One region of the Paenibacillus physcomitrellae genome, then DNA from elsewhere that is predicted to be linked to it. Evidence: riboswitches for the same ligand, from Rfam matches in the RefSeq annotation. Region 1 holds a riboswitch; the other holds the start of a gene.
What was found. Region 1 has a riboswitch for thiamine pyrophosphate ahead of CBE73_RS16085 (ABC transporter substrate-binding protein). Riboswitches for the same ligand answer to the same signal wherever they lie in the genome.
Positions count from the first base shown of each region.

Region 2: another riboswitch for thiamine pyrophosphate. It lies ahead of CBE73_RS01770 (acetylornithine deacetylase); the one in region 1 lies ahead of CBE73_RS16085 (ABC transporter substrate-binding protein).

Region 1 covers NZ_CP022584.1:3,576,478-3,588,377, reverse strand. Annotated here, with positions in the region: gene CBE73_RS16110 (ABC transporter ATP-binding protein) at 1-223, opposite strand, end outside; gene CBE73_RS16105 (hypothetical protein) at 268-582, opposite strand; gene CBE73_RS16100 (ABC transporter permease) at 745-1,521, opposite strand; gene CBE73_RS16095 (MTH1187 family thiamine-binding protein) at 1,518-1,811, opposite strand; gene CBE73_RS16085 (ABC transporter substrate-binding protein) at 2,490-3,587, opposite strand; TPP riboswitch at 3,700-3,813, opposite strand; gene CBE73_RS16080 (copper ion binding protein) at 3,990-4,196, opposite strand; gene CBE73_RS16075 (metal-sensitive transcriptional regulator) at 4,223-4,636, opposite strand; gene CBE73_RS16070 (copper resistance protein CopC) at 4,903-6,558, shown strand; gene CBE73_RS16065 (YcnI family copper-binding membrane protein) at 6,713-7,435, shown strand; gene CBE73_RS16060 (flavodoxin family protein) at 7,534-8,088, opposite strand; gene CBE73_RS16055 (PspC domain-containing protein) at 8,426-8,653, shown strand; gene CBE73_RS16050 (PspA/IM30 family protein) at 8,708-9,394, shown strand; gene CBE73_RS16045 (SPFH domain-containing protein) at 9,715-10,644, opposite strand; gene CBE73_RS16040 (NfeD family protein) at 10,644-11,078, opposite strand; gene CBE73_RS16035 (alpha-glycosidase) at 11,291-11,900, shown strand, end outside.
Region 2 covers NZ_CP022584.1:382,311-394,210, forward strand. Annotated here, with positions in the region: gene CBE73_RS01745 (spore germination protein) at 1-273, shown strand, start outside; gene CBE73_RS01750 (Ger(x)C family spore germination protein) at 270-1,406, shown strand; gene CBE73_RS01755 (GerAB/ArcD/ProY family transporter) at 1,441-2,526, shown strand; gene CBE73_RS01760 (heme-degrading domain-containing protein) at 2,615-3,085, shown strand; gene CBE73_RS01765 (MBL fold metallo-hydrolase) at 3,279-4,394, shown strand; TPP riboswitch at 4,446-4,555, shown strand; gene CBE73_RS01770 (acetylornithine deacetylase) at 4,676-5,971, shown strand; gene tenA (thiaminase II) at 5,968-6,714, shown strand; gene CBE73_RS01780 (ABC transporter ATP-binding protein) at 6,711-7,628, shown strand; gene CBE73_RS01785 (ABC transporter permease) at 7,625-8,380, shown strand; gene CBE73_RS01790 (ABC transporter substrate-binding protein) at 8,424-9,473, shown strand; gene CBE73_RS01795 (ThiF family adenylyltransferase) at 9,626-10,636, shown strand; gene thiE (thiamine phosphate synthase) at 10,702-11,337, shown strand; gene thiS (sulfur carrier protein ThiS) at 11,328-11,525, shown strand; gene CBE73_RS01810 (thiazole synthase) at 11,543-11,900, shown strand, end outside.

The DNA.
Region 1 (11,900 bases):
ATTCGCCCTCAGCCACTGTCAGGTTAATGTTGTCCAGCACCTGCACCGCCGATTTGCCTTCCGGGTAGGTTTTGCTTAAACCGGTCACTTCCAGCGCGGTCTGGCGGCCGGACGTGTCTGACGTATTGCCGCCTGTTACGGCAGCTTTGCCTGCTGCGGCTGCTCCGCTGGCCATGCTCGGTTTGTCCAAGGTGGCTTTCCCCTCTTGTTTTTCTACTTCCATCCTGGCCTCCTCCTTCCCTAACTTACTGATAGCTAATTTAACACTTATTGCTCTATCCATAAGAGATGATAGTATTTTCCATTAAGGCCACAATTCCAAACGCGTACTTTCCCTTCGTATCTTCTATGTCTGACTAATTCATAAACAAGGGCATGGACTAACTTAGGATCAGTTGAGATGTATCCATTGTAATCATGACCTATTTTATTGTAAGAATCAGATAGTACCCATTCAGAGGCTTCTCTTAATGTATCGAAATGTACATGGTCTTCAAACCACGTAATACCCTTGGGTAATTTACTATTTTTTAATTTATCCGGAAGAGCCTCCAAATAACTTCCATCGTCATCATAATACATTTCGTTTAATTCCCCTCCTCCCGCTTATGAATCCTTAACAATAAATACTCCTTGGTTGAGCAGAACTTATTCCTCCGGAATCACCGCTAATGGAGAAGTTAAAAGAAGTAATATCCATCGCCTGGGCTCAATTCTTGTCTGTCCCGGTAAAGGCCCCATAAATCAGCCGCCCTTCCGGCGCGGCGGGCTGTATCGCGACAGCAGGCGCTCCACGATCGCCACGGCCACAAACATCGCCAAGCTGATCACCACAATGATCAGAATCGCTACAAATACGCGGTCCGTCCGGAACGTGGATTTCTGCATTTTCATATAGTAGCCGATGCCCTTCTCCGCGCCGAGCCATTCGGAAATGATTGCGCCCATTACGCTGTAGGTAGCCGAAATTTTAAGACCGGACAGCATGGATGGAATCGCATAAGGAAACTCCAGCTTCCGAAAAATCTGCCCCTTGGTCGCCCCGGCCATCTCCATGTAATTTCGCATCACATGATCGGTTCGGGCAAGCCCGTCCATGGCCGCGACAGCAACCGGGAAAAAGCAGACCAGCGTAATCAGGATCAGCTTCGGCAGCACGCCGAACCCGAACCAGATCATCAGCAGCGGACCGAGCGCGATCGTCGGCACGTTCTGGCTGAGGATCAGCAGCGGATACAGCGCCGATTTCACAAAAGGAATCCGGTGCAGCAGCACGGCCACCAGCAGACCAATAATCGACCCTACCGCAAACCCTTTCAGCGTCAAGGCAAGCGTAGCTCTGGTATGCTCCCACAAGCCGGAAGCGCCAGTTGCCGCCTCATGGCCGATATCGGACGGACTGGGAAGGATCCATTTTTCCACATGAAAGACGTCGACCGCAACCTCCCACGCCAGTAAAAACAAGAGGACCGCCACAAGGGGCGGCCACACGCTTTTCCAAACGGCCCGGACCGAGGTCATGGACGGTATTTCTCCGTTAATTTATCCATGCTGACGCCGTCCGGCCCGTACAGAATTTTGATCTGGGAAATGATGCTGTCGCTGCCGAATTCATAAACCGCTTCGTTCATTTGGCGCACGATGTCCAATAGCTCGGTCAATTCGCCTTCCATCGTTGTATCCAGCGCGTTGACCTGATGTTTGACGCCGGACTTCTGAATGACTTCAATGGCGCGGTCCACATAAGGAATGACGCTTTCGCCGTTTGGAGTCTTCGGAATGATTTGAATGCTTACAAGTGCGTTGGTCATGAGGGATTCCTCGCTTTCAGATGGGAATGGGAAAAATGGACAAATAAAGGGTTGAGGCCTTTGGAAACTCCGGGGAGCTGCCTGAGAAAATTTATAATGAGTTACGTCCTTCCGCTGGGCTGCGATCCGAATGTTCCTACGACCGCTGTTGTTCCCGGATTTCTTCAAAGTTTTATTAATACGATAAAATCCGGGAACAGCCTATGCTTACGATGCAGCTTTCCTTCGGAAAGCTTTCAGGCGGGCGCTTACGCTTCTTCGGAATCACTCGGCTCTCCGCCAGTTACGTTTGGCTGGACTCATTATTTTGTCATGGGCATCTCCTAAGTTCCCGCCGTGCTGTTATAGGCTTCATTTGTCCCATTTTATGAGATTGGTAAAAAGGGAACAGGGATCGTTTGAATTCGATCCTGTTTTAATCTTTAACACGTGCTGCTTACGAACTGCTTAAATTCTACTTTTAAGTTCGTTTTCCCTTTGTTCTTTTATTCCTTTGTTCCTTACTCTTGCTACTTACTCTCTTCTTACCTTCTTCTTCCGACGCTTTTCAAAGCTCTGTTAATCCGATTAAACCTTAACCTAGTTAAACTCCTGTTCCTGAACGGTCCTTGTCACTGGCATCGGTTAGTCGACTACTAGGCCCAGACTTATTAACTCCTCTAAGCTCCTCATCCTCAATTAAGATTCAGGCAGGAAGTCGTTCGTGAACGCTTTAGAAGCGTCCAGAGGTTTGTCGAGCAGCTTGCGCTCGTACATCCAGTTGGCGTAGCCGGTCCAGACGGATTCCTTCTGCTCGCCCCATCTTGAGGCGTCGTCCTGGTAGCGAGGGCTCAGCCATTCCTGGCTGGCTTTGACCAGCTTCGGATCGAGGTCCGGAGCTGCCTTGATCAGGATGTCGGCCGCTTCGTCCGGATGGGCGATGGCGTATTCATAGCCTTTGGAAGTGGCTTTCATAAAAGCTTTGACCAGATCCGGGTTTTGCTGAATCTCTTTTTCATTGGTGGCGATGACCGGTGTGTAATAATCCAGATCCTTCGAATAGTCCTTCACATACAGCATATCCAGTTTCTCGCCGCGCAGCTCGGCTTCGATGCCGGTCCAAGCGTAGTAGATCCAGGCAAAATCGACATCACGCTTCACAGCCGTGAAATAATCCGCGTCGCCGATGTTGATGATTTTCACTTTGTTTACGTCGGCATTTTGCAGGTCCATGATGGATTTCATTACCGCTTCTTCGACCGGGGAACCCCAGCCGCCGTAACGTTTACCTTCAAAATCCTTCGGCGCTTTGATGTTCCGGTCCGCCGGGGCAGCAAAACCGGAGGTGTTGTGCTGGATCACCGCCGCAATCGACACCAGCGGCACACCCTGCGTCTGTGCCTGCGTGATGCTTTCCTGATAGCTGATGCCAAACGGCACAGCATCGGAAGCGATCATCGCATCGGCTCCGCCTTCATCCGGCTGCACGATTTGCACGTTCAGGCCTTCTTCTTTGTAATAGCCAAGCTCCTGGGCCACATACAAGCCGGTATGGTTGGTGTTCGGCGTCCAGTCGAGCACTACTTTAATGTCCTTCAAATCCTTGGCGTCCGTAGACGGCGCCGAGCTTTCCCCATTGCTCCCGGAGGCATTACCCGCAGCGCTGCTTGCCGGCTCCTGGCTGCCCGAGGCCTTATTGGCTCCGTTTGTTCCGCTTGCTCCATTTGAACCGCAGCCCGCGGCTGCCAGCAGCAGCATTCCGGACAGCAGCAAAGCTCCTAACTTGTTTGCTTTCACTTCTTGTTCGCTCCCTCTTGATATGGGTTCCCGCTCCTGAAACTTAGGATTTAACGCCAAAAAAGGCGCCCGGTCGGGGCGCCTGCATCCTGTCAAATGATTGAAAGTCCTACAAATTGACAACAGCTCTTCCTACGCTGGCATTATCCAGATCAGGTATAAGGGTCAGCGTCTTTCCTGGGACGCACTCTCAGCCGGCCTTCTTCCAGCTCCCCATGTCTATGAAATTGCGGGTCATACAACCCATATTATAGTCATATCGGCGAAATGTTGTCCATAGCCAATAGGAAAAACTCCCGTACCCGCCCCGCAAACAGGGAGATACGAGAGCCTTGAAGCCAAGCGATTAGATCATGCCGATCAGATCATACCGATCAGATCATACGGTTAGACCACGTTGGATTAACTGTTCACAACGTCGTAGCCTTGATCTTCGATGGCTTCCTTGATTTTTGCCAGATCCAGTTTGCTGTCATCATAAGTAACGTCGACTTTTTTGGCCGCCAGATCCACTTTGCCTGTCGCTCCAGCCTCTTGAACCGCGCCTTCTACCGCCTTCACGCAGTGGTTGCAGGACATGCCTTCTACTTGCAGGGTAACTGTTTTCATTGTCAAAAATCCTCCCTTAAATGTTGTTATTTCATCAATTTATTAATCGTAACAATCAGCTCATCCAAAACCTCGGTTTCGCCTTCCTGAATGCGTTCAACGATGCAGCTCTTCATATGGCCTTCCAGCAGCAGCTTGCCGACGCCGTTCAGCGCGGATTGAATCGCCGCAATCTGGTTCAGCACATCGTCGCAGTACGTATCCTTCTCGATCATGCCTTTCACGCCGCGAATCTGGCCCTCGATCCGGTTCAGACGGGCAACAATCCTGCCTTTCATCTCCTCCGAATGGTGACTGCGCCGCTCGGCCGGCTTCTTGTCCGCTCCGTTATGGCAGCTTTGCTGTTCTTCATGCGGATGACCTCCGCTACTTTGCGCCACAGACTTCACTTCCTTATAAAAAAATGAACGCTCCACTTCAATATGTTCTTGTATACTCATTGCTAACACCCCTATTATACCCCCACCCCCTATATAAAACAAGTTTGAAAATAGCTGGTTTAAACCCGCTAGCTGTTAGGGCATACAGAAATAAGGTTAGTTTTTTAACATTTGCATCCCCGCAGCCTCACGTATCTGCCCATCTTTCACAGGATCGACACAGGTCTTTCAAATTTTAAATTGTTCATAGCCCGATATGGTCATGATTTGTCTGGAGCTCCGTGTTAAATTGAACAAACACGAGTTCCGAGAGAGTAGGTAATCTTATGCCAAAAAAATATATATCCGGCGCGTTTGCCGCCTTTCTTCTATTTTTCCTGTTCCAGCTGCTCGTCCCGGCGGCAAGCTTTGCCCATGCTTATATCATCAAATCCGAACCCGCTTCCGGACAGGCCTTGCAGACAGCGCCAACCGGGGTACACTTGCTGTTTAACGAAGCCATCGACCCTTCCTTCTTTGCGCTCAGCGTCCTGAATGATAAAGGGCAGAAGGTCAGCAGCGGGGAACCCGCCATCGACGCGGATAATCCCGCCGGCTTGTCAGTGAAGCTCGAGAAGGATCTGCCTGAAGGCGTCTACGTCGCCAGATGGCGAGTGATCTCCAGCGACGGCCACCCGATCTCCGGTACGGTTCCTTTCGCTGTAGGAGCTTCGGCAGGCGACGCCGCGGCAGCTTTGGCAGCTGGTGATTTGACCGCAGGCGGAGCTCCCGGCGCCGACCAGGTAATCATCCGCTGGCTCTTGTACGGCGGGCTTATGCTGCTTGCGGGCAGCCTGGCTTTTCCGCTGTGGCTGTTCCCGCGTGCCTTCCGCGCTGAGGCTTTCGAGATGCGCAGCTTCCGGCTGCTTCTGCTGACCGGTTCGATTCTGACCGCACTTGGCATCCTGCTCAGTCTGCCTCTGCAAATCCGGCTGGAGACCGGTGCGAACTGGATCACGCTGTGGCAGGGTGAATGGTTCCGCGAAACCCTCAAGGACGGCTTATTCGGCACCATTTGGTGGGTGGAGACCCTGCTGCTGCTCCCGCTGGCCTTTCTGGTTTACGCGTTATGGTCACAGGACTATGTGAAACGCCGCCGGATGTATGGCTTTCTGGCTTTGCTTAATGCAGCGGCCATCGCTGCCATGAAGGCCATGATCGGGCACCCGGCAACCGCCCCGTCCCGCCTGGCCGCCAGCGCGGCGGACTTCCTGCATCTGAGTGCTGCCGCAGTTTGGGTCGGCGGCCTGCTAGTGATGGCTTTTGTCCTGCCGAAAGCCGCCGCCCGGGATGAGAGCGGCACGCTTGCTCCTGAAACGGTAAGACGTTTTACGGATACCGGATCGATCAGCGCTGTTGTGCTGCTGTTCAGCGGCCTTTACGGCAGCATCATTTATTTACCTGATCTAAACGCCCTGTTTGACACGGCTTACGGCTGGATTCTGATCGCTAAAGCGGCGATTATGCTGGTCATGCTCTCTTTTGCGCTGGTTAACTTCCTCAAAGGACGGGCTAAACGCCGTCTCGGACGCGCGGTTAAGCTCGAATGGGCTGCCGGGATTGCCGCCCTGATTCTCGCTGCAGTGTTGACCAACCTGTCCCCGGGAGCGCCAAAAGGCGGGCCTTACGAGCATTCGGAGACGGCAAAATCAGGCTATACAACTTTGATCGACGTAACGCCCGCTGTAGTCGGCGATAACCATTTCAAAGCTACCGTCACGGATGTCAATGGCCAACCAGCCGAAGTCCAGCAAATCACGATTAAATTAATCTGTATGGAAATGTCCAATATGGAGGAAGAGGTCACCTTAACCGATGCCAGCCAATTGGAAGGCGATGCTTCGCTCCTTATGCCGGGCCGCTGGCGCGCTGAATACCACGTACTGCTGAAATCGCTGGATACGTATGACGGAAGCTTCACGTTTGAGGCTGGCGCTCCATAAGCCGGCTCGTCCATTTAGTACAGCTCGTTCAGCTCGTCCAGTTAACCCAGTTAGCCCAGTTAGTCCAGCTCGTCCGACCAGCACGGCTAGTTCAGCTAATCTGACTCTCCTGCCGGACGGCCACTATTTTGTTCTGTAAAGGGGATTTTCTGACATGTCACTGAAAAAATCATTGCGTTTCGCCTCCATCCTGTCGACCGCCCTGACCGGGGCCCTGCTGTTCGCCGGAATCGCCAGCGCCCACGTTACCGTCAAACCGACCGAGTCCGCTCCGGGGGCCTGGGAGACCTACACCATGAAAGTACCTACTGAAAAAGACCTTCCTACGGTAAAGGTCGCCCTCAAGGTACCCGAGCAGGCCGAGCTGGAGCAATATCAGCCCGTTCCAGGCTGGAAGACAACTACAAACAAGGATGACAGCGGGAAGATCAAGACGATTACCTGGGAAGCCGAAAGCGGAAACGGTATTGAACCGGGACAATTCCAGCAGTTCAGCTTTGTAGTGAAGAATCCCGCTGCCGACGGCGATCTGGCTTGGGACGCCTTCCAATATTACAGCGACGACTCGGTCGTCGAGTGGACAGGCGAGGAAGGTGCGGATACCCCGCATTCCATCACCAAAATCACTTCGGCTGCCGGCGGTGCAGCCGCTGCTGACGCCGGTCACGGCCATGACGCAGCAGCCGGGAACGCTTCCGGAGCCGCTGCCGCCGGGGATAACACGAGTGCGAACGCTGGCACGGATACGGCCGCTACTGCAAGCAGTTCTTCCAGCAGCGTCATGCAGACGGTGACGCTGATCATTACGATTGTCGCCCTGCTCGTATCACTGGCCGCTTTATGGTTCGCCGTTCAGAACGGCCGCCGCAAGGCTTAATCCAAACAAGGCAGATCCCGGGTTCGGAGAAGCGAAGCTTTTCGCTGCTCTGTGCCTCAGGATCTGCCTTTTCTTTTTCGCTATTCTAATTAACTGCCTTAGACGTTCACCAGAGCCTTCAGCTGGTCATTCAGCCAAGCGGCTTCTGCCAAAGCCCGCCGGTCATTCTGGATATCGCCGGGTTTGGAAGCCTGACCCAGCACATACCCCTCAAACGGCAAACCGACAAAATCAAACGTGTATTTCAGCTGCTGAATCATCGGCAGGGCTTTAATGCGCGGGTTGTCTCCGCCCACCACAATGGCATAAGCTTTCTTCTTCGCCATCTTCTCTTTGAAATCAGTAAATCTCGGATCGCGCAGGGATTGGGACCAGCGGTCGAACAAATTTTTCACCAGGCCTGTCACGTTGTACCAATAAATAGGAGATACAAAAATAAGCACATCGGCCGCCAGCATATCCTGAATCACCGCATCATAATCATCATTCACAGGGTCAAAGCCGCCGGGCGTATGACGCTGGTCGACAATCGGCAGAATTTGTTTCTCGCGCAGCACGATCTCCTTAAATTCAAGCCCTTCAAGCGCAAGCCGGGTGAGCGTCTCCGTATTGCCGCCCTCCCTGCCGCTTCCGTTAATGACCACTATGCTCATGAAAGTCACTCCTTTTCCGTTTCCTTTTTCTTTTCCCTTTTCCCTTTTCCCTTTTCTTTTCTTATCCTTCACTCTCCGGCTAACCTTCTTTAACTTTCCTTCCCCTGACCTTACATACCCTGGTAATGCCCTTTTATTGTTATACGGTAAATCCCTTATTTTCAGACTATCTTTCCGCAAATAGTCCGGGCCTCCCGGATGTTTCCCCGTCTCCGGGACCGAGCTGCTCCCCGACCAAGGTCCAGTCCACAAACCGTCTGCGGGCCGTTTTGAAGAAGGTTCAAAAAGACTAAGATAAAAACATAACAAATGAACGAGAAAGCGAGTGAGTGCAGGAATGAGTAAATTGTACCGTTCCAGGAAAAACAAGAAGATTTCGGGATTGTGCGGAGGACTGGCCCAGTGGCTCGGGTTTGACGCTACGATCATTCGGCTGGCCGTTGTGATCGCCGCTTTCTGCAGCTTCGGCGCCGTTGTGGCGATTTACCTGATCGCCAGCCTGATTGTGCCGGATGAGCCCATCAGCTGGTATGACATCGATGATTCCTACTCTTCGAAATACTAAAGAAGTTTTAGCGCGAACCATTTACTATTAAAACCATACTGAGGAGAGATGAACATGAGTTTATTTGAACGTATTTCCAATATTACAAAAGCCACCTTGCACGAAGCCCTGAACAAGCTAGAGGATCCGGTCGTCATGACCGGCCAGTATCTGCGCAACCTGGAGGAAGAACTGGATGACGCAAGCAACGAACTGAATGCCGCCAAAACCTCCGCCCGGATCCTGCAGGCCAAACGTGAGGATGCCCAGCGTCAAATCACATTGAAAGAGCATCTCGCACTCCAGGCTATTACTGATGGCGATGAGTTGACCGCCCGCAGAGCGATTGAAGCCAAACTTCATTATACGGAGCAGGTTTCCCATCTGACGGCCGAGGAAGACCGGGTTCAGCACCGGGTTGCTGAGCTGGAAACACAGCTGGACATGGGCAAAGAGGAGCTGGAGCGTCTGAAAAAGAAACGCGAGGAGCTTGCGGAACGCGCCCGCAAAGCCTCTGAGCTGAAAGCCTCGGCTCACCCGCAATTCAGCCGCGGCCTTGACACCGGCTCAGCCGCGCGCGGCTTCGAGCGTATGGAAGAGAAGATCAACGGCTGGGAAGCTTCTGCCGCCGCCAGCAGTCCTTACGCCGGCAATCCGGCCTACTCCAGCCGGGTTGATGAGGAACTGGCCCGGCTGCAGGGCCGGACTCAGGGCGGCACTCCATCCCAAGCTGCCGAGGACAAAGGAAACGCTCCGGAGTAAAGGAGTAGCGCTGCCGGTTGGAAGACTGGAGCTAACAAGCTGAAATACCGGATGCAGATGCAGATGCAGACACATACGCTCCATCCCGAAAAAGAAATGCTGAGCTGCCAACTTAGCTATAGCAAGAAACCAGCAAGCCGGCGAAGCGGCTTGCTGGCCTTACAAAAGCCCGGTCAAGAACCCCCTTACCGGGCTTTTACCTGTTGTCCCTTAACGGCGAAGAAGCCCTGCATAAAGAAAATCCTCCTTGCACTCCGCTTGGAGTACAGGAGGATGTTGAAGGGGTGGGGCCCTTTTTTCAAATCAAAGGCTGACGATAATCAAGCTTTCTTGTCTTTAAACAGCTCGCCCAGTGCGCCAAGGCTGCCCAGCGTCTCCACCGCGTTCGACGGGATAAACACTTTGTTAGCCGGGCCTTTGGCCACCTCTTCAAGCGCTTCGAAGGAGCGGTAAGCCAGCACCGCTTCGTCCAGGCCTGCGCTGCGGATCAGCTCGATCCGCTGCTTCTCGGCGGCCGCTACGGCTTCGATCGCCTTCGCCTGACCGAGCGCCTCCAGCTCCTGCGCCTGACGCAGACCTTCCGCTTCGCGGATGCGCGCTTCCTTGTCGCCTTCGGCTTTGAGGATTTTACTTTGCTTATCCCCTTCAGCGCGCAGGATCATATCCTGCTTGGCAGCTTCCGCTTCCAGCACGATCGCCCGTTTGTTCCGCTCGGCTTTCATTTGTTTGTCCATCGCTTCCTGAATGTCGGTCGGCGGCTGGATGTCGATGACCTCCACCCGTTCGATGCGGACGCCCCACTTCTCAGTGGCTTCGTCCAGCGCGATACGGATTTCGTTGGAGATTTTCTCCCGGCCGGACAACGTTTCGTCCAGCTCCAGCTTACCGATGATTTGACGCATGGTAGCCGTGGAGATATTGCGCACACCGTAGACATAATCGGAAATCCCGTAAGTCGCCTGCTCCGGATTCACGACCTGGTAGAAAATGATCGAGTCAATCTGCACTTGAACATTATCCTTCGTGATAACCGTCTGCGGCGGCACGTTGGCCTGCTGGATCCGCAAATCGTGATAGATCCTTACTTGATCAATAACCGGAATAAGGATATTAAGGCCCGGGCTCAGCAAACGGTTGAATTTACCGAGACGCTCTACAACGCCTACCCGCTGCTGCGGTACAACCTTCACTGTCAGCGCGATGAAGGCGATGACGACCACCAGAATTACAACGATAACAACCCACTGCATTAAAGAATCTCCTCCCATTTCTCAACTTCAATTCTTGTACTGCTCATCTTCATAACCCTCACGCGTTCATCTTTCCCCAGAGATACCGAAGCGGTAGCGCTCCACGTATCGCCGCCGATTTTGACGATGCCGTAATGCCCCGGTTCAATCGGTTCGACAACAATGCCCTGCCGTCCGATCAGCTCGGTGCCCGCATCCTGAAATCCCCGGGAAGTCCGGATTCTGCGAGACAACGGTTTGGTAAAGACGGTTAACACAAGAGCCACTATACAGCCGGCAAGCACCTGCAAAAGAATCGCATCGGGCAGCACAAGCGAAATCAGCAGCGCCGCGACCGCCCCCAGACAGATCCACAGCAAATAGAACGTAAGCGTAAACATTTCCAGCACTAACAGCACGCCTGCTGCGATCAACCAGATCGTCCACATATGCATAGGGCAGATTCACCACCTTTATTCAGCATTATATTAAGTATATACGGATGACAAAGGTTTAGGTATCACATTTCTTGTAATTGTTGTGTTTTTCTGCGGATTGCAGGCAGAACCACGGAATTTACGGAGACCTGATTGGAAATCCTATCCTTGTTCTGTTATTGTTTTTCGCTGCGCAAGTCCTTATTCAAATCCATGCTGGGAGGAATTCGATGCTGCTCGAAGCTGTCTATCACCGTCCAAAAATGAACTGGGCTTACGCCTATGACGACTATACGCTCCACCTCAGGCTGCGTACGAGAAAAGGCGATATGACCGAGGTCCACGCCTGGGTCGGCGATAAATACGCCTGGGATCAAACGGAGGAGCTTGTACCGATGAAGCTTGTTCTGTCCGACAAGAGATTCGACTATTGGGAATGCGAAGTGAAGCCGCCCTTCCGAAGATTAAAATACGGATTTCTGCTTCAGGACGGCCATGAATCCATGTGGATGACGGAAAATGATTTCCACACCGAACGGCCAGGTAAGCCTGACCGGTTATATGACTTTCCGTTTATCAACCCTGTTGACGTCTTCAAGACGCCGGCCTGGGTAAAGGATGCCGTGTTCTATCAAATCTTTCCCGAGCGGTTTGCGAACGGCGACCCGGGCAACGATCCTGAGAACGTGCAGCCTTGGGGCGGCAAACCGGAGGTCGACAATTATTTCGGCGGGGATCTTCAGGGCGTCATCGACCATCTGGATCATTTGTCCGAGCTCGGCATTACGGCCATCTATTTCACGCCGATCTTTGCAGCTGCTACCAACCACAAATACGACA
Region 2 (11,900 bases), 1.6 Mb from region 1:
ATTCCGCATCTGGAGCTGGGGTTAGCGTTCCGGCTGATGCGTTTTCCGCTGCTGATTCTTGGAGGTACTATGGGACTGCTTGGCGTGTATGTAGCGGCGTTTATCGTTTACGGCCATCTGGCCAACTTGCGCTCCTACGGGACGCCGTATCTGTCACCCGTAGCTCCGCTTGTTCTCAAGGACTGGAAAGACATTTTCATCCGGGTTCCATCAACCTATATGAATAATCGTTCAAACGCTTATACGCGGAAAAATACAAGGAGACAGCCATGACCTATGCTTCGCGAATGTTTCTCGTTTTGCTGATGACTGCCCTGCTCCTGACCGGATGCTGGTCGAAAGCCGAACTTAACGAAGGGCTTTTTATAGATGGTATTTATTTGGATAAAGGTCAAAAGGAGGGGCAAGTGCAGCTTTCCATCAGCAGCTTTATAACAGCCAAGCTGAAGGATGGGGAAGCGAGTGGCAAACCGTTCACTGTCGTGACGAAGTCAGGTGATAACATCCCGGATGTTCTTACCTCCATTCAGAAGGATTTAACCCGGCGTATCGACTTCAGTCATGTGCAGGTCGTGCTGGTAGCCGAAGAATATGCCAGACTGGGGCTTGGCGAATTGTTCGACTGGTTCAAACGTGAGCCGGGCGTTGAGCTTAACACCTATATTCTTTCGGTAAAGGGTGAAGCCAGCAATATTGCGCAGCTCACCCCCATTACCGAACAACTGCCGTCTGAAGTGTTCAAACGTTTCTCTGTTCAGAATTACATGCTGAATTCGACGGTCAGACACTGCCTGATTGCTGCGGAATCCGGAATGGGATTTGCGATGACAGCTCTTAACTATGGGGATCAGAAGGTGGCAAGCGAAAATGGGGAGAAAGAGCTCTGGGCGGGTATCAAAGGGATCGACGTGTTCGGGGACAGAGCTTTAAAGGGTGAGCTGAGCATCGATCAAGGCCGAGCTATCTCCTGGGGATTGGGCAAATTCAGGGACCAGGTCTACTCGGTTAACTGGGATGAAGGGAGAAGTACAGGAAGCGTATTGATCACCCGTGTGCATCCTAAGTTGATTTATAAGGGAGATCAGGATGGCCCTCTCTTCAAAATCGTTCTGAAGGGCAGGGGGAATCTGGTCTATAAAAAAGACATGGAGCATCGGTCCAATGCCGAATCGAACGAAATCATTATGGAGCTACTCGGGAAGAGGGTAGTTAAGGATATGGAAAAGGCATTGGCTAAAACCCAGCAATGGGGAGCAGATGTGCTGAATCTCGGTATGCTGATGGAATGGAACAGCCCGGAGGAGTGGCAGGCTTACAAAGATCAATGGCCGGAGGTATATCGGAGCAAAGCCCAATTTGAGATTGACGCTGATATTTCTATCTCGAACCAGGGATCGATGCGGTAAATCCTGTGTGACCGAGAAGAGAAGGGGTGAGCGAATGAGGACTACATCTTGGCAGTTGTTCAGGTTTGCCTACATTTACTTATATACGCAATCAGCGATTTTCCTTGTTCCCACTTTGATCGAATCTTCAGGTTATCAAGGCTGGATCGCCATTTTAGGAGGTTTTGCTCTTAGTGTGGTGATTCTTTGGTGTACCTACTGCGTAGGTAAGCTGGGTAAAGATACGCCCTGGTATATATTTGGCCAGCAAGTGGTCGGGAAATGGGTGCATAAGCTGTTTCTCTTTCTTGTGTTTGCCTGGCTGATTTATTATGCGGCTCTGGAGCTTGAGAATTTCAGTAAGTTTTTCGGGTCTATATATATGAGAGTAACGCCTGCCTGGGCCATCATTTTTATTGTGGCAGCGGCTGTGCTCTATACTTCCCGGTTAGGATTTACCACGATCGTTTATATGGCGGAAGGGGTCTTTCTGATCACCGCTCTGGTGATAGCGATCCTTGTCGGTTTGTTTTTTCCTGAAGCTGATTTCCGGATGCTGCCGGCGTTGATTCATTATCACAATCCCGGCCTGGCTGTTAAAGATTCCATTACCGTGGCCGCCTGGCTGGCAGAGTGGTTGACCTTTTTGTATATCTCGCCGGATTTCACGTTTGACAGGAAAGTGTTCCGGAATTTGTTGTTGGCCGAAGTCCTGACCCTCGTAGCGCTGATACTCGGCTGGCTTTTTATCCTTCTCAATTTTCGGCCTTACTTGGGGGGAGAGGTGGAATATCCCTACATGGAACTGATCCGGGGCACTGCACAAGCGGGCATGACAGGCAATTTGGACAGTCTCTTTATCGCGATATGGTCGATCTCGATGTTTATTCATAATTCCTTCTTGATTTATGCGGCATCCAAATCGGCACGCCAGTTATTTGGTCTGAAGAAATTAAAGGGAGTAACGCCTGCCGTGCTAGGCATCGCTGTCACTATTGCCATTCTCTATTCGCGGAATCCGGCCATTTTCTCCGCACACTATAACTCGACATGGCTTGCCCACATCTGGATCGGTTTTGAATCTATTCCGGCCGTTTATTATGGAGTATCGCTGCTTCGCAGGAAAAAGTTATCGGGCTGAAAGACACTCTTTTTTAAATCCGTTTGGCACAGTATACTAGAGTAGGTTTCTTAACTTATTCTAATTACAGCTAAAGGGAGCGTGCGGCATGGAAGATTATACAGTTCTGTTAGACGAGCTTCTCCGTCAGGAACAGGAACTGCAGTTTACGGAATTCAGCAACAATACGGCAGTTAAATTAGGAAATCTAATTCTCGACAAAGCGTTTGCCGAAGGCAAGCAAATTACGGTGGATATCCGCAAGAACGGCATGCTTCTGTTTCATGCAAAAATGAATGAAAACGGTTTAGGCAATGACCGCTGGATCGCGCGCAAGATCAATGTCGTTCATCACTATGAGCATAGTTCCTATTACATACACGTCCGGATGAAGGCGGGGAACACAACGATTCAGGACAGCGATTTTATCGATCCGATGGAATATGCGGCAGAAGGCGGCAGCTTCCCGATTTTGATCAAAAACGTCGGTATGGTTGGCACAATCACCGTTTCAGGCCTGCAGGGCCATGAAGATCACGAAATGGTGGTATCTTCGCTTCAGAAGCTGCTTAACGCTTAGTTTGGCTTTGGTCTTATAGGTCTGCTGTAAGGGAGCGCATGAAACGCTTCGGCGAGAATTTGAGCAATAGTATAAAAATCCCAATACGGCGCATACTAATTTCGCCTTGCCTGTTCATGAGTGATTCATTACTCCTGCGGGCAAGGCGTTGTTTTATATCAGCCGATAAGGACATACATTAAGGGGGGATTTTATGCTGACCGCGGCCATTATTCTGATTCTCATCGTTCTGATCGCGGCTGCTGTTTATGGATTTATTCGGATTTATCCGCCGTTTGGGGTGCCGGTCGACCGCAGCAGAATAAGCCGTTTTGAGCAGTCAGAGCACTATCGGCAGGGGAAATTCCAGAATCGAATTCCAACCCAATCCATAGACTCTTCTATTCGGAGCTTTTATTCACTGTTCGCAGACCATTTGAAAAATAATCCGAAACGCCGTCCGCCACACGAACTGCCGGTTCTGAATCCGAACCTGGGCAGCCTGACGGCAGCCGAAACCGATTCGGTCACCTGGCTGGGCCATTCAAGCGTTCTGTTAAAGCTGGGCGGAAAAAATCTGCTGCTGGATCCCATGCTGGGGATGCATTCTTCCCCGCTGCCGGGATTTGGCGCGAAACGGTTTAAAAGCAGCTCTCAAATCGAGGTGAAGGACCTGCCTCGGCTTGACGCTGTGTTCCTCTCCCACGATCATTTCGACCATCTCGATTACAGCACGATCCAGCAGTTATCCGGCAAGGTTGGGCGCTACTTTGTTCCGCTTGGGGTAGGGAGCCGACTAGTCCGCTTCGGCGTTGAACGGGGGCTTATTCAGGAATTTGACTGGTGGGGAGAAGTGGAATGGCAAGGAATCCGGGCGGTCTGCACACCGGCCCGGCATTTCTCGGGAAGAGCGTTGTTTGATAAGGACGCGACCCTTTGGTGCTCCTGGGTGCTGCTGGATCCAAAGACTCGTGTTTATTTCAGCGGCGACAGCGGTTATGACGAGCATTTCAAGAGAATCGGCGATCTGTACGGTCCGTTTGATCTAACACTCATCGAGTGCGGGCAATACGATCCCCGCTGGGAGCAGATTCATATGATGCCGGAGCAGACTGTGCAGGCGCATAAGGATCTTAGAGGGAGAAGACTGCTGCCGATCCATTGGGCGGGCTTCGCTTTGGCCATGCACGGTTGGATGGAACCGGTTGAAAGGGTGTCTGAAGATTCGGAACGCCGAGGGGTTGAGCTGCTCGTTCCGAGAATCGGGGAAACCGTCTCTCTGAAGGAGGAAGCTCTGCTTCCCCGGGATAAATGGTGGAGAACCGTTTAAAATTACTCCTTGCCAATTTTAGGAGATTCAGATATATTAAATTTGAACTTCATAATGGAACACGGGTGCTGGATAAAGTCCGGCTGAGATAGGAGCCTTATGCTCCTGACCGTTAATCTGATCCAGGTAATGCTGGCGTAGAGATATCATCCGAATTGTTATGACCATTCGTGTTATTCTCGAATGGTCTTTTTTATTTCGGCCGCGAGGAATCAGCACAGCTGTTCTTAGCGAATTCTCCGTCCAGCTTTACCGCTTGGGAAGAAGGAGGAGACAGACGAATGGGAATCCAAACGATGGATGACCTTCACCGATTGGTGGAGATGCGACAAGACGAGCTGTTTCAGATTCTGGAACGGCTTATTTCATTTCCAACAGTAAGCCCGCCGGCCCGCAATACGATGGACGCGCAGCAATATGTGGCTGACCTGCTGGAATCGATCGGATTCGATGCGGAGCTCTGGGAGGTGTATCCCGGCGATCCGAATGTAACAGCCGTCAAGAAGGGAAGCGCATCTGACCGCTATAACAGCCTGCTGTTAAACGGGCATATCGACGTTGCAGAAGTCGGTGACACCAGCGAGTGGGAACGGAATCCGTTTGAAATGGTTATCGAGAACGGCCGGGCCTTCGGGCGCGGGGCGACCGACATGAAGGGAGGACTCGCCGCTCTGCTGTTCGTCTTCAAGCTGCTGCACGAAGAAGGGATTCAGCTTAAGGGCGATCTTCATTTTCAGTCGGTGATCGGCGAGGAAGCCGGGGAAGCTGGAACAAGAGCGTGCATGGAGCGGGGATGCAGCGCGGATTTCGCGGTTGTAGCTGACGGCAGCGGCAGCAAGATTCAGGGCCAGGGCGGCGTTATTACCGGTTGGGTTACGGTTCAGAGCCCGGTGACTCAGCATGATGGGCTTCGTTCGCGGATGATCCATGCAGGCGGGGGTGTTAAGGGAGCCAGCGCGATTGAAAAGATGATGAAACTCATCCAAGGGCTGCAGGAGCTTGAACGCCACTGGGCCGTAACGAAAAGTTATCCCGGTTTTGCACCGGGGATCAATACGATCAATCCGGCTGTGATCGAAGGCGGCCGGCATGCGGCTTTTATTGCAGACCGCTGTGCGCTCTGGATTACCGTTCACTTCTATCCGGATGAGGATTACGACTCGGTAACGGCAGAGATCGAGGATCACTTGCTGCGGGTAGCGGCAGCCGATCCTTGGCTTAAGGATCATCCGCCAGCATTCAAATGGGGCGGCCGGTCGATGATCGAAGATCGCGGCGAAATCTTTCCTGCGCTCGAATTAGATCCGCATAATCCTGGTTTCATAACGCTGGCAGATTGGCACCGGCGCACTTATGGAAGTCCGCCTGAGGTCGGCATGAACCCCAGCGTGACGGATGCGGGATGGATCGGCCGGGCCGGAATTCCAACCGTCGTATATGGACCCGGCGAGCTGGAGCAGGCCCATGCCGTCAATGAAAGCATCTCCGTACAACAGCTGGTTGACTATGCCAAAGTCATGATCGGCTTCATAACCGAATACTGCGAGACACCTAAAGGGAAGGGGAATGGGAAATGACGAAGATCGACCAACCGAATCAAGCGCCTGCAGCCTGGACACCGGCTGATAATAAGGGGAATCCGGGGCAGGGCAAATTCACAGCCCGGCTTCACCAGTCTGTTCAGGCCGTCTGGGCCGGCTGCCATGAGCATCCTTTTCTGACGGAGCTGAGAAGCGGCAGCTTGTCTTTGGACCGGTTTGCTTTCTACATGAAGCAGGATTATGTATTTCTCAAGGACTATGTCAAAATGTTTGCCCTCGGCAGTCTTAAAGCCTGGGATCTGGAGACGATGGGGAAATTTGCGGATCTTCTGCAGCAAACGCTGAACGTTGAAATGGAGCTGCACCGCCAATATGCCGAGAAGTTCGGCATTACCCGCGATGAACTTGAATCGACTGAACCGGCTCCGGTCACGCTGGCGTATACCAAATACATGCTGGATGCAGGCGCCCAAGGCACACTCGGCGATGTGGTCGCTTCTTTGCTGCCATGCATGTGGAGCTACAGCGAAATCGGCAGCGAGGCTGTCCGGCTCCATCCGGAATGCCTGAAGCACGAGCTCTACCGGGAATGGTTTATGATGTACAACTCGGACGAGTTCCGCAGTTTGGCGGATTGGTGCGTTCAGCTGATGGATCAGCTGGCCGAGGGACTGCCCGAGCGTGAGCTGGCCAGGCTCGAAGAACGTTTTGTTACGACCTCCCGGTTTGAATATATGTTCTGGGATATGGCTTACCGCAAGGCCGCGTGGGACATATGAGCAGGCAGGCGGCGCCTGAACGTGGGAATCCATCTCCAGAGCCAGGCGAATTGAACGGGAATAGAAGCGAATTTAACGGTACTGGAAGTAACCTGCACTCGCAGACACATCAGAGTCATCCCGGTGAGCGGCACGCGTTTGGGACGCCGTGTCTTGCAGTCAAGGATCTGGGGTATGCGTTTGCGGCAGACAAACCGATTTTCAGCAAGCTGAGCTTTGAGCTGCAGGAAGGTGAGTTTGTTTCGCTTCTTGCGCCAAGCGGTATGGGCAAGACGACGTTATTTCGTTTGATCGCCGGGCTGCTGAAGCCGCAGGCGGGCGAGATTCATGCGCCGGAGGGGCAGATCGGCTACATGCCGCAAAGGGACTGCCTGATGCCCTGGCGAACCGTGCTGGACAATGCGGCCGTCGGGCTGGAGATCGGCGGCATGTCCAAACGGGAGGCGAGACGCCGGGCGCTTGAGCTGCTGCCTGAATTTGGCCTCGAAGGGACCGGGCGGCGGATGCCTCATGAGCTGTCGGGCGGCATGCGGCAGCGGGTCTCCTTCATGCGGAGCCTCCTGGCTGGTGGCCGGCTGCTTCTGCTCGATGAGCCGTTCAGCGCTTTGGATGCGATGACCCGCATCAGCATGCAGGAGTGGCTGCTTCAGATTTGGGAGAAGCACCGGACGACCATTCTGTTCATTACGCATGACGTAGATGAGGCACTGTTGCTGTCAGACCGATTGCTCATCGCCTCACATGCGCCGGTCTCCCGGCTGCATGACGTTGAAGTAGGCCGGCCCAGACCCCGCAGCTATGAGACGCTGCTGACGCCGCCTTTCATCGGCTTAAAGCAGCAGGTGCTCGAGCTGCTGCGGCCGGGGCAGCGGCCGCTTGAAGCAGCTTCGATGAACAAGGGGGGATTAGAATGAAGCGAGTTCGCGAGGTCTCTCCGTTTATTGTGATGCTTGTGCTTGTGGCAGTGCTTTGGGAAGCGGCAACCACCTATTTGAATATCCCGCATTATATCATTCCTAAATTATCGGATGTCTTTCAATCCATTTGGGATAACCGCGGGCTGCTGACCAAACATGTCGGGGTTACACTCGGTGAATCGCTGCTGGGTCTGGCGTTCTCCATCGTGTTTGGTGTTCTGGCCGCGGTTTGGATCGAAGCCTCTGGTCTGGCCCAGAAGACGCTGTATCCGCTGATCATCGCTTCCCAAAGCGTTCCGATTATTGCCTTGTCGCCGATCATGGTTATGTGGTTTGGCTACGAAATCTGGAGCAAGGTGGCTGTTGTCATCTTGTTTACCTTCTTCCCTGTAGCGGTGAATACGGCAGACGGGTTCCGCAGCGCAGACCCCGGGATCGGCGAAGTGCTGCGGACGATGGGAGCCGGCAGACGGCAGCTGTTTCTGAAATGGAAGCTGCCTTCGGCTTTGCCCGGATTTTTCACAGGCCTCAAGCTATCCGCTACATACAGCGTAGGGGGCGCGACCTTGGGCGAATGGCTGGGCGGGGAATCAGGGTTAGGCGTTTATACCAAAAGAGCCTCCAATATGCTTCGCGGAGACGCTGTATTTTCCGGTGTGCTGCTTCTGGCGGCCTTAGGCATGCTGATGTTCGCTGCGGCCCATCTGCTCGGCCGGATCTGCCTGGCGAAGAGGAGGGAACGTACATAACCTTTCTCTATCTATTATTATCAGAAAAGGGAGACAAAGAAAGATGAACAGATCTCAACGAATTCGTGACAGAAGGCCCCGGATTAATGACGGAAGGCGCCTAAAACTGGTACTCTTATCTATATGGCTTTGTTTGGCCGTGGGCCTTGGCGGTTGTTCTGCCAACAAATCGGCAGGGTCGGGACTTACGGAAGTCAATGTTCTGCTCGACTGGTATCCGAATGCCGTCCACTCTTTCTTGTTTGCTGCTGAGCAGCAGGGTTATTTCGAGCAGGAGGGATTGAAGGTGAATCTGGAGACGCCGGCCGATACGAATGATGCGATTAAATTGCTGGCTGCGGGGAAAGCGGATCTTGCCATCAGCTATCAAATGCAGATTGCGCAGTCCCGGGCTGAGGATATTCCGGTTGTGTCCGTGGCGGCTCTCGTCCGGCATCCGCTGGATCAGATCTTCGTTCGGGCGGATTCGGATATTAAAAGTCCGAAAGATCTCGCCGGGAAGAAGGTCGGCTACCCGTCAACTCCGCTGAATGAAGCGATGGTGAACACGATGGTGGCGAGTGACAACGGCGATCCGTCCCAGGTCAAATATACCGATATCGGCTGGGATCTCATTCCGGCCATGACGACCGGCAAGGTCGACGCCATCATCGGCGGTTACATCAATCATGAGAAGCTGCTGATCGAGAAGGAAGGCATTCCGCTGCGGACATTTGATCCGGCGGATTACGGGGTGCCTGATAATTATGAATTGGTGCTGGCGGCCAGTGAAGACGGGCTAGCCAAACATGAGGATACGATTCGCAAATTTTTGAAAGCCGCTGCCAAAGGGCAGGCCTACACCGTACAGAATCCGGATCAAGCGCTGAATATTCTGCTGGAGCATGAGAACAAGGATTTCCCGCTGGATCCGGACGTAGAGAAGCAGAGCTTGAATATTCTGCTGCCTATGATGGATGACGGGTCGGCCGGCTTCGGCGAGCAGACGGAGGCTTCATGGGAAGCAGTCATTCAGTGGCTGAAGGACCATGGACAAATCAAATCAGACACAACGATCAAGGCACAGGATGCATTCCGCAATCTAGGCGTTTAGCACCGCAGCAGACTTGGACAGAACAATGACCGATGGTCCAGCCCCCCTGCTGCAGCTATGCCTAGAGGCGTCGCCCGTTCGGAGCAAGGAACTCCGAGGAATTCAGGGATTGGCGCCGGCCGGGAATGCAGGCCTGAGGAAGAGAGGCATAGATGCTGGAGAGATATTCAAGACAAATGTTATTCGCGCCGATTGGAGAGCAGGGCCAGCGGACTTTGATGAGCAAGTCCATTTTAATCGTCGGAATGGGAGCGCTCGGGACAGTGCTGGCAAACCATATGGTTCGTTCAGGCGTAGGCAGGGTCCGTATGGTGGACCGCGATTATGTCGAACCGAGCAACCTGCAGCGGCAGATGCTTTATGACGAGGAAGATGCCGAGCAAGGGCTTCCGAAAGTCATTGCGGCCAAACATAAACTTAGCCGGATCAACTCCTCCGTGGAGCTGGAGGCCGTGTTCTCTGATGTAACGGCCGCCAATATCGAAGGTTTGCTGGAGGGCGTAGATCTCGTTCTGGATGGAACGGACAATTTCCAGACCCGCTTTCTGCTGAATGACGCCTGCTACCGCCAAGGCATCCCGTTCGTGTACGGCGGCGCCGTCAGCTCGCGCGGGATGAGCGCCATATTTGTACCTGGTGTGACGCCCTGCCTACGCTGCTTCATTTCCTCGGCTGACGGCGGAGGACAAACCTGTGACACGATTGGTGTTATTTCACCGATCGTGGACATTGTGGCTTCTTATCAGGCTGCCGAGGCGCTGAAGTTTCTGGTAGGAGCGGCCGCGCAGCGGCGGGGCAGTCTGCTAACGCTCGACATCTGGCAGAACCAGTATTTCGAAATGAAGATGGGCAAGCCGAAGGAGAACTGCCCTTGCTGTGGTCTCAAGCAGTATCCGGCGCTGGAGCAGCAGGCAGACGAAATGGTCTCGCTGTGCGGACGTGAATCGGTGCAGATTTCGGGGCATGAACCGTTTGAGCTGGAAGCGTGGAAGGACCGATTATCTCCGGCTGTCAAAGAGACGAAGCTGAATCCTTATCTGCTGCGGGCTGAGCTGAACGAAGGACAGCGGCTTGTGCTCTTTGCCGATGGACGTGTGCTCGTCCAGGGAACGGACGATTTGGTACGGGCCAAAACGTTATATGCGCGGTATATAGGCGGCTGACAACAAGGCGGTCCGATTGGGAGCGAATGGGGATCAAAAGAGGTTAGGGAAAGGAGAGGAAGGAATTGAAGGATTTCAAATTATATGCAATTACCGGCGAGCAGTTTCATCCCGGCCGGGATTTAATAGAGGTAATGGAGGAAGCCATTCTTGGCGGTGCGGATATTCTCCAGCTGCGCGACAAGCACAGCGGACGCGAAGAGCTGCTGCGTAAAGCCAAGGATTTGCGGGTGCTGACCCGCAAACATGGCGTGACGTTTATCGTTAATGACCATGTGGACATTGCGCTCGAGGCTGAAGCGGACGGCATTCATCTGGGTCAGGGGGATATGCCGCTTGCTGAAGCCCGTAAGCTTGTCGGCAGCAAAATCATCGGCATCTCCACACACGCGATTGAAGAGGCTTTGGCCTCTGAAGAGCAGGGAGCGGATTACATCGGGGTTGGACCGGTGTACCCGACAGCCACGAAGGCGGAAGCGGCTCCGGTTACTCTGTCTTATGTACGGGAAGTGGCAGAGCGTATTAAGATTCCTTTTGTGGCGATCGGCGGGATTAAGCTGGACAATGTGGATGCCGTGCTGGCGGCCGGAGCAACAAGAATTTGCGCGGTCAGTGAAATTGTAGGCAGCAGCGACGTTGCGGGTACCTGCAGAGCCTTCATCCGCAAGATTGAGGAAAGCGGGGCACGTATATGGAGCTGATCATCAACGGGGCAGCCAAGGAGCTGCAAGCAGAGACTTTGGCGGATGTGGTGGAGCAGCTCGGTTTGACGGGGAAACCGGTTGTAGCCGAGGCGGACGGACTGGTCGTGACATCAGAAGCATGGAGTCAGACCGCAGTTAGGCCAGGTATGAGAATCGAACTGGTTCATTTTGTAGGAGGGGGCTGAAAGCGATGAGTGAAGGAATGAAGCAGGCAGCAACAGCTGGTGGAGTTACCAAGACGGCCGGCAGAGACACTTGGAAAATAGGAGAAACCACGCTGACTTCGCGTTTCTTCCTTGGCACAGGCTTGTTCCCGAATCCCTATGTGCAGATTGAAGCGATTGAGGCTTCCGGAGCAGAGGTGCTGACCTTTGCGATCCGGCGGGTGAACCTGGAGGCGGCTGAAGATGACTCGATCCTGCAGCATCTGCAGGACCGGAAATTCATTTACCTGCCGAACACCTCGGGAGCGCGCACGGCGGAGGAGGCCGTGCGGATCGCCCGGCTGGCCAGGGCTTCCGGTTTGAGCGATTGGGTGAAGGTGGAGATCAGCGCGAATG